DNA from 2 places in the Pseudomonas sp. o96-267 genome. Region 2 is predicted to be linked to the other one. Evidence: riboswitches for the same ligand, from Rfam matches in the RefSeq annotation. Region 2 holds a riboswitch; the other holds the start of a gene.
What was found. A riboswitch is a leader RNA that binds a small molecule or an ion and turns the genes downstream of it on or off. The one in region 2 is predicted to bind cobalamin.
Positions count from the first base shown of each region.

Region 1 (3,839 bases), on a different contig from region 2:
CCCGTTGACGCCGCTGCTCGACAGCGCCAACACGCCCGACGAACTGCGCCGCCTGGCCGAAGCGGACCTGGAAACCCTCGCTGACGAACTGCGCCAATACCTGCTCTACAGCGTTGGCCAGAGCGGCGGGCACTTCGGTGCCGGCCTCGGCGTGATCGAGCTGACCATCGCCCTGCATTACGTCTTCGACACCCCCGATGACCGTCTGGTGTGGGACGTCGGCCATCAGGCCTACCCGCACAAGATCCTCACCGGTCGTCGCGAGCGCATGGGCAGCCTGCGCCAGAAGGACGGCCTGGCCGCCTTCCCACGGCGCGTCGAGAGCGAGTACGACACCTTCGGCGTCGGCCACTCCAGCACCAGCATCAGCGCGGCACTGGGCATGGCCATCGCCGCCCGTCTGAAAGGCGAGAAGCGCAAGAGCGTGGCGGTGATCGGCGACGGCGCACTGACCGCCGGCATGGCCTTCGAGGCGCTCAACCACGCCACCGACGTCGGCGCCAACATGCTGGTGATCCTCAACGACAACGACATGTCGATCTCCAAGAATGTCGGCGGCCTGTCCAACTACCTGGCCAAGATCATCTCCAGCCGCACCTACGCCAGCATGCGCGAGGGCAGCAAGAAGATCCTCTCGCGCTTGCCTGGCGCCTGGGAAATAGCGCGCAAGGTCGAGGAGCACGCCAAAGGCATGCTGGTACCCGGCACCCTGTTCGAGGAGCTGGGCTGGAACTACGTCGGCCCCATCGACGGCCACGACCTGCCCACCCTGCTCGCCACCCTGCGCAATATGCGCGACCTCGACGGTCCGCAGTTCCTCCATGTGGTGACCAAGAAGGGCAAGGGCTTCGCCCCGGCCGAGGTCGACCCCATCGGCTACCACGCCATCACCAAGCTGGAGCCGGTAACGCCTGTCGCTGCACCCAAGAAGCTCAGCGGGCCGAAATACTCCAACGTGTTCGGTCAGTGGCTGTGCGACATGGCCGAGCAGGACGCGCGCCTGGTCGGCATTACCCCGGCGATGAAGGAAGGCTCGGATCTGGTGGCGTTCAGCGAGCGCTTCCCCGAGCGCTACTTCGACGTGGCGATTGCCGAGCAGCACGCCGTGACCCTGGCCGCCGGCATGGCCTGCGAAGGTGCCAAACCGGTGGTGGCGATCTACTCCACCTTCCTCCAGCGCGCCTATGACCAACTGATTCACGACGTGGCCGTGCAGCACCTCGACGTGCTGTTCGCCATCGACCGTGCCGGTCTGGTCGGCGAAGACGGTCCGACCCATGCAGGCAGCTTCGACCTGTCTTACCTGCGCTGCATCCCCGGCATGCTGGTGATGACGCCGAGCGACGAGAACGAGATGCGCCGCATGCTCACCACCGGCCACCTGTTCGACGGCCCGGCAGCGGTGCGCTACCCGCGTGGCACCGGCCCCAATGCAGCGCTCGATGCCGGCCTGGAGCCGCTGGAAATTGGCAAGGCGGTGATACGCCGCCAGGGCAAGGACGTCGCCCTGCTGGCCTTCGGCGTGCAACTGGCCGAAGCCCTGCGCGTGGGTGAAACGCTGGATGCCACAGTGGTCGACATGCGCTTCGTCAAACCGCTGGACGAAGCCCTGCTGCGCGAACTGGCAGGTAGCCACACGCTGCTGGTGACCATCGAAGAAAACAGCATCATGGGCGGCGCCGGTAGCGCGGTCAGCGAATTCTTCGCCGCCGAGAACATCCAGATGTCGATGCTGCACCTGGGCCTGCCCGACTACTACGTCGAGCACGCCAAGCCCAGCCAGATGCTCGCCGAGTGCGGTCTCGACGAAGCAGGCATCGAACGCGCGGTACGTGAGCGTCTGAGTTTGCTTCAGGCCTGAGCATGAAGCCCGCTCATCGCTATATGAGCGGCGCTTGCTTGTGATTCATATGCGTGCGCACTAAGGTGCGCGCCATTCATGTTCCGCCAGGGTGCGCTGCGCAAGCAGTGTTAAACGGGAAGTCGGTGCGCTCGTCACGAGCAATGCCGACGCTGCCCCCGCAACGGTAATCGACTGCACGCGCTGAGCGTGCGCCACGTCCAACAGCCACTGGGCTCTGCCTGGGAAGGCGGACGCGGGTCGAGAGCCCGGAGACCGGCCAAGGCGGTGCGACTGGTGTTGCGGAGGGCAGCACGGTCAAGCGCCGTCCTGCGCTTGCGCCTGCCCTCCTCGACCGTCTGCCGCCCGTTGAGGAAAGAAAATGAAACTGTCCCGTCTGGCTCTGGCCATCGCCGTCATGCCAGGTCTCTCGCTGGCCGCCGAGCCCTACGTGGCCGAGCCGCTGGTCGTCACCTCCGGGCGCCTGGCCGAACCGCAAGCGCAGGCTACCGCGGCTACCACGGTGTTCGAGCGGGACGACATCGAACGTCTGCAGGTCAGTAGCGTGCCCGACCTACTCAGCCGCGTGCCCGGTGTGTCTATCGTACAAAGCGGCGGTCGCGGCAGCCTCACCAGTCTGTTCCTACGTGGCGCCAACGCCAACCAGACCCTAGTGCTGGTAGATGGCGTACGTCTGAATGCTGCTGCCAGCGGTCTGGCCCGTCTGGAGTTTCTCAGCCCCGATCAAATCGAGCGTATCGAGGTCGTGCGCGGCGCCCGCTCGGCGCTTTACGGCTCCGACGCCATTGGCGGAGTGGTCCAGATCTTCACTCGGCGCGGCGAGGATCGCCTGCAGCCGCGCCTACGCCTGGCCGCCGGCAGCCAACAGACCTTCGAGCGTAGCCTAGGCATGTCCGGCGGTGACCAGCGCACCCGCTTCGATCTCGGCGCAAGCCTGGTCGAACGCGCCGGCTTCGACCGCTCCCAAGATGGCCGTGGTTACGACAACGACCACGATGGCCTGCGCCGCAAGGCCTTCAACCTAAACCTCGATCATCGCTTCAACGACCGTCTCAAGGGAGGCCTGAGCCTGCTCGAGCAACATGGCGAGAGCGAGTACGACGACCTGTTCAGTTTCGATCCGGGCAACCCCAGCGAACGCTTCAGCGTCTCCAGCATTGCCGGCCATCTCGAAGCGCAACTCGCCAAAGACTGGAGCAGCCGCCTGGAGCTCGGTCATAGCGAGGACAAGAGCGAAAACCGCGACCCGCTGAATGCCGACAACAACTACGCCTACAACACCTACCGCGACAGTGCCGGCTGGCTTAACACTCTGCGGTTTGGTGACGCTCACCAGGTGCTACTTGGCCTCGACTGGTACGAGGACCGCTTGGGTAGCGACAGTGACTTCAGCCAAAGCAAACGCTGGAACCGGGCAGCCTTCGCCCAGCACCGCTATCGCGGCAACGGTTTCGCCACCGAACTGGGCTTGCGCCACGACGACAACCAGCAGTTCGGCAGTGAGAACACCTGGAATGCTGCGCTGAGTCTGGACCTGGCCGAACGCCTGGAGCTAGTGCTGAGCTATGGCGAGGGCTTCCATGCACCGACCTTCAACGACCTCTACTTCCCGACCAGTTCGTTCTACGGTGGTAACCCGGATCTTGCCCCGGAGCGCTCGAAAACCTACGAAGCTCAACTGCGCGGTGATCACATGGATACGCGTTGGAGCCTGTCGGCCTACCGGACCGAGGTTGAGGACCTGATCACAGTAGTCAGCGACCCGGTTACCTTCTTCAGCACGCCAATGAACGTCAACAAGGCGCGCCTGCAGGGCCTGGAGTTGAGTGTCGAACGCGAGCTGCTGGGCTGGCATGTGGCCCTCGGCGCCAGTCTACTCGACCCGCGTGACCGCAGTAGTGGCCATATCCTGCCGCGCCGCGCCAAGCGCAGCCTGAGCCTGGACCTGGATCGTCAGTTCGGCGCGTTCGCCGCCGGC
Region 1 covers NZ_RHQP01000015.1:86,068-89,906, reverse strand. Annotated here, with positions in the region: gene dxs (1-deoxy-D-xylulose-5-phosphate synthase) at 1-1,861, shown strand, start outside; cobalamin riboswitch at 1,934-2,140, shown strand; gene EGJ86_RS12605 (TonB-dependent receptor domain-containing protein) at 2,223-3,839, shown strand, end outside.
Region 1: it holds a riboswitch for cobalamin, as region 2 does, so the genes downstream of both, EGJ86_RS12605 (TonB-dependent receptor domain-containing protein) here and EGJ86_RS03995 (TonB-dependent siderophore receptor) in region 2, are expected to answer to the same signal.

Region 2 (3,839 bases):
TGGCGCATCTGCATGAAATCCCTGAACACCAGCACTGGACGGTGCGCTGCCTGCAGGCCGAGCCGGCGCCGCCGCGCGCCGAGATTATCGGTGCGCGCGGGCCGTTCTCGCTGGACGAGGAACGCGCCCTGTTCGCCCGCCTGTGTTGCGACGTGCTGGTGAGCAAGAACAGCGGCAGCGCGTCCACCGAACCGAAGTTGCAAGTCGCCCGTGAGCTTGGATTGCCGGTGTTGCTATTACGTCGGCCGCAGTTGCCGGCGGTAACGCGGGAGTTCGCGGAGTTGGACGCTCTCTACGAGGCGCTGTCCCTGTAGGGCGGGTGAAACCCGCCAACGCCGGTCTGGCGGGTTGCACCCGCCCTACGCTTGCGATCGTCGCGGCGGTTGCATCGCGCTTTATCGATCCACCGCTTTGGTGGACGTGAAAAGCGACGTCCACCCTACGCACGCTGCTAGACTGCCGGACCGTTCTGGAGACTGTCATGAGCCAAACTCCCTACGCCCGCGTTCTGTTCATCGGCCTCGGCCTGGGTCGTGGAGCCTCGGCCGAGCGTCTGCGGCAGCGCATCGAAATGCTGCTCGGTGAAGCGCACCTGCACGACACGGAGCAGGATGGTTTCTGGCTGGCCATCGATGAGGCGCCACGTCCGCTGCTGGTGGTCGATCTGGAGCCGCGCGCCGATGCCGCGCACCGCGACTGGCTGCGCGAGTGCATCGCCGAACGGGGCGACGGAGCCGCAGTGTTTGTGGTCTGCACGGCGCTGGAAGACAGCTGGCTCGATGGACTGGGCGCGCTGCTGGCGCATCACGAAGCGCATCTCCCCTGCAGCGACGTACCGCCCGTTCCGGAGCACCACGCCTGGTCGCAGATTCCGCCGCATGCGCAGCGCCTGCTGCTGTGCAACGGCACGCGCTGCACGCGCAAGGGCGCGCTGGGCCTGTGGAAAACCTTGCGCCAGCGGCTCAAGGCCGCCGGCAAGCTGGAGTGCGAGGGCGGCGTGCATATCACCCGCAGCCAGTGCCAGTTTCCCTGTGACCTGGGGCCGACCGCGAGCCTTTATCCACAGGGCGAGTGGTACGGCATCAAGGACGAGGCGGCGGTGATTCGTCTGGTCGACGAGCGCCTGGTGGCGGGTAGGGCGTTGCCGGAATTGCGTATCGACGAGCAGGCTTAACGCCCACCTTTCGCGGCTGAAGCGCAATGCCGGCCAGCCGCTCCTACAGAAGAGCAATCGCCGTTAAAGCGCCTCCCACAACATGTCCCGCGCCTTGACTTGAGCGGAGACGGGTGGTCATATCCGCCCCGCTTCAGGTGTCTCACGCCGCCGCGCGTGAGGTGAAACGGGAAGTCGGTTCAAGTCCGACGCTGCCCCCGCAACGGTAAGCGAGCGACCGCATCGATACGCCACTGTGCGCCACGCGCATGGGAAGGCGATGCGTTCATGACCCTCGCAAGCCCGGAGACCGGCCTGGAGTCGTTTGTGTCTGGCAACCCGCGGTGGGCGGGCGTTGACTCCAGTAGGGCGCCCCGTGCCCCTGTCTGCTGTTGCGCATTTTCCATCGGATTGCCGTGCCTTTTCTCTTTGCGATGGAAGCAATATGGCGCGCCATTTCCGCTACAAGAACCTCTTTTCGTCATGCCTGAAGGAAGGGCCGGGGCTCGGTTTCAGCTACCTGCAAAACAAGATATTGTTATGTTATAACAATAACATTATCGCTTCAGGCCAGAGTCATCCGCGGTCGTCACTGGCCGTTGCAAGCCCCGATTCCAACGCCTCGAAGCGACTCGACGAGCTTCTTCAACGCCCCGGAATTGTTCACGTGCAACACCTCTTTCGCGTCTGCTCTCTGCCATTGGTGGTCTTGGCTGGCGGTACCGCCCTAGCCGACGAGTCCGCTGTCGATCTCCCCGCTGTCACCGTCCAGGCGCAAGCCGCGCAGGAGGGCGAGACCCGCCTGCATACGGCGACCACGGCTGGCTCGCGCCTCGACCTGTCGGCCCTGCAAACCCCGGCGAGCACCAGCAGCCTGAGCGGTGCCGAAGTGCGCGAGCGCAACAACCGCAGCGTGCAGGATGCGGTGACCCGCACACCGGGCATCAGCACCATCGGCACGCCGGGCAACGGTGGCACGGCGCTGTCGGCGCGTGGCTTTAGCGGCCACGCCTCGACCATGCAGCTGTACGACGGCACGCGTCAGTACATCGGTGCGGGCACCGTGACATTCCCGGTGGACACCTGGTCGGTGGAGCGCATCGACGTGCTGCGCGGCCCGGCGTCGGTGCTCTATGGCGAAGGTGCAACCGGCGCGGTGATCAATGTGGTGCCGAAGAAGCCCTTCGCGGGTGACATCCGCAACCACATGCGCCTCGGCTATGGCAGCGATGACCGCCGCCAGGCCGCGCTGGACAGCGGCGGCTCGCTGAGCGAGGCCCTGAGCTACCGCTTCAATCTCAATCAGCAGGCCAGCAATGGCTGGGTCGACCGCGGTGATTCCGAGAGCCTGGCGCTGAGCGCTGCGTTGCGCTGGGATGCCAGTGACGACCTGAGCTTCACCCTGTCCCACGACCACGGTGACCAGAGCCCCGAGCGCTATCTGGGTACGCCGCTGGTGGCCGGCAAGTACCGCGAGAGCATCCGCGAACGTAACTACAACGTCGCCAATGCCGACATTCGCTACAACGACCAGATCACCCGCCTGGTGACCGACTGGCGCATCAGCGACGTGCTCAGTGCCAGCAACCAGCTCTACTACATCAAAACCCAGCGCTACTGGCGCAATGCCGAGGCCTATCGCTGGCAGCCGGGCGATAGGGTCGAGCGCGGCGAGTTCTATGAGATCAAGCACACTCAGGAACAGGTCGGCGACCGCCAGACCTTCACCCTGGACCACACCCTGTTCGGCCTCGATAGCCGCACGGTGGTCGGTGTGGATTACAACCGCATCCACTTCGCCCGCCAGCACGATTTCGCCAGCAGCTTCAGCGACAGCGTGCCGCTGAACGGCTCCGGCGGCGGTCAGTACCAGAGCACCGACCCGCTCGGCTACGGCCCGCGCGAGCGCAACCTGGCGCGGCAGTTCTCGCTGTTCGCCGAGAACCGTACCCAACTGACCGAGCGCCTGTCGCTGGTCACCGGGGTGCGCCGCGATCAGGTGCATCTGCAGCGCGACAACCTGATCGATGGCAGCAGCGCCGACCGCAGCCTGAGTGGCGACAATTGGCGCGCCGGGCTGGTTTTCGCCCTGACCCCCGAGCTGTCGCTGTATGGCCAGTACGCCACCAGCACCGAGGGGGTGAACAACCTGCTGACCCTCAACCCGACTCAGCAGCAGTTCGACCTCAGCGAAGCCAGGCAGAGCGAGATCGGCCTCAAGCAGATGTTCTGGGGCGGGCAGGGCGAGTGGACGCTGGCCGCCTACCATATCGTCAAGAAGAAGCTGCTCAGCCGCGCCACGCCGACCTCGCCCACCGAGCAGATCGGCCAGCAGTCCTCCGATGGCCTGGAAGCCACGCTGGAGCTGGCCCTGGGCAACGGCTGGCAGGTATCGGCCAATACCGCATTCGTGCGCGCCGAGTACGACGATTTCGTCGAAGGTGGCGGTGACCGCAGCGGCAATCGCCCGAGCAACGTGCCGCGGCGCACCGCCAATCTGTGGCTGAACAAGGCGCTCGGCAGCAGCGTGGATGTCGGCATGGGCGCGCGTTATGTCGATGCGCGCTACGCCGATACGGCCAATCAGATCGAGGTGCCCGGCTACACCCTGGTCGACGCCACTATCGCCTGGCAGGCGCTGCCCGACGTGCGCCTGGGCGTGGAGCTGAACAACCTGTTCGACCGC
Region 2 covers NZ_RHQP01000004.1:117,446-121,284, reverse strand. Annotated here, with positions in the region: gene EGJ86_RS04005 (cobalt-precorrin-6A reductase) at 1-314, shown strand, start outside; gene EGJ86_RS04000 (ferredoxin) at 482-1,174, shown strand; cobalamin riboswitch at 1,293-1,487, shown strand; gene EGJ86_RS03995 (TonB-dependent siderophore receptor) at 1,821-3,839, shown strand, end outside.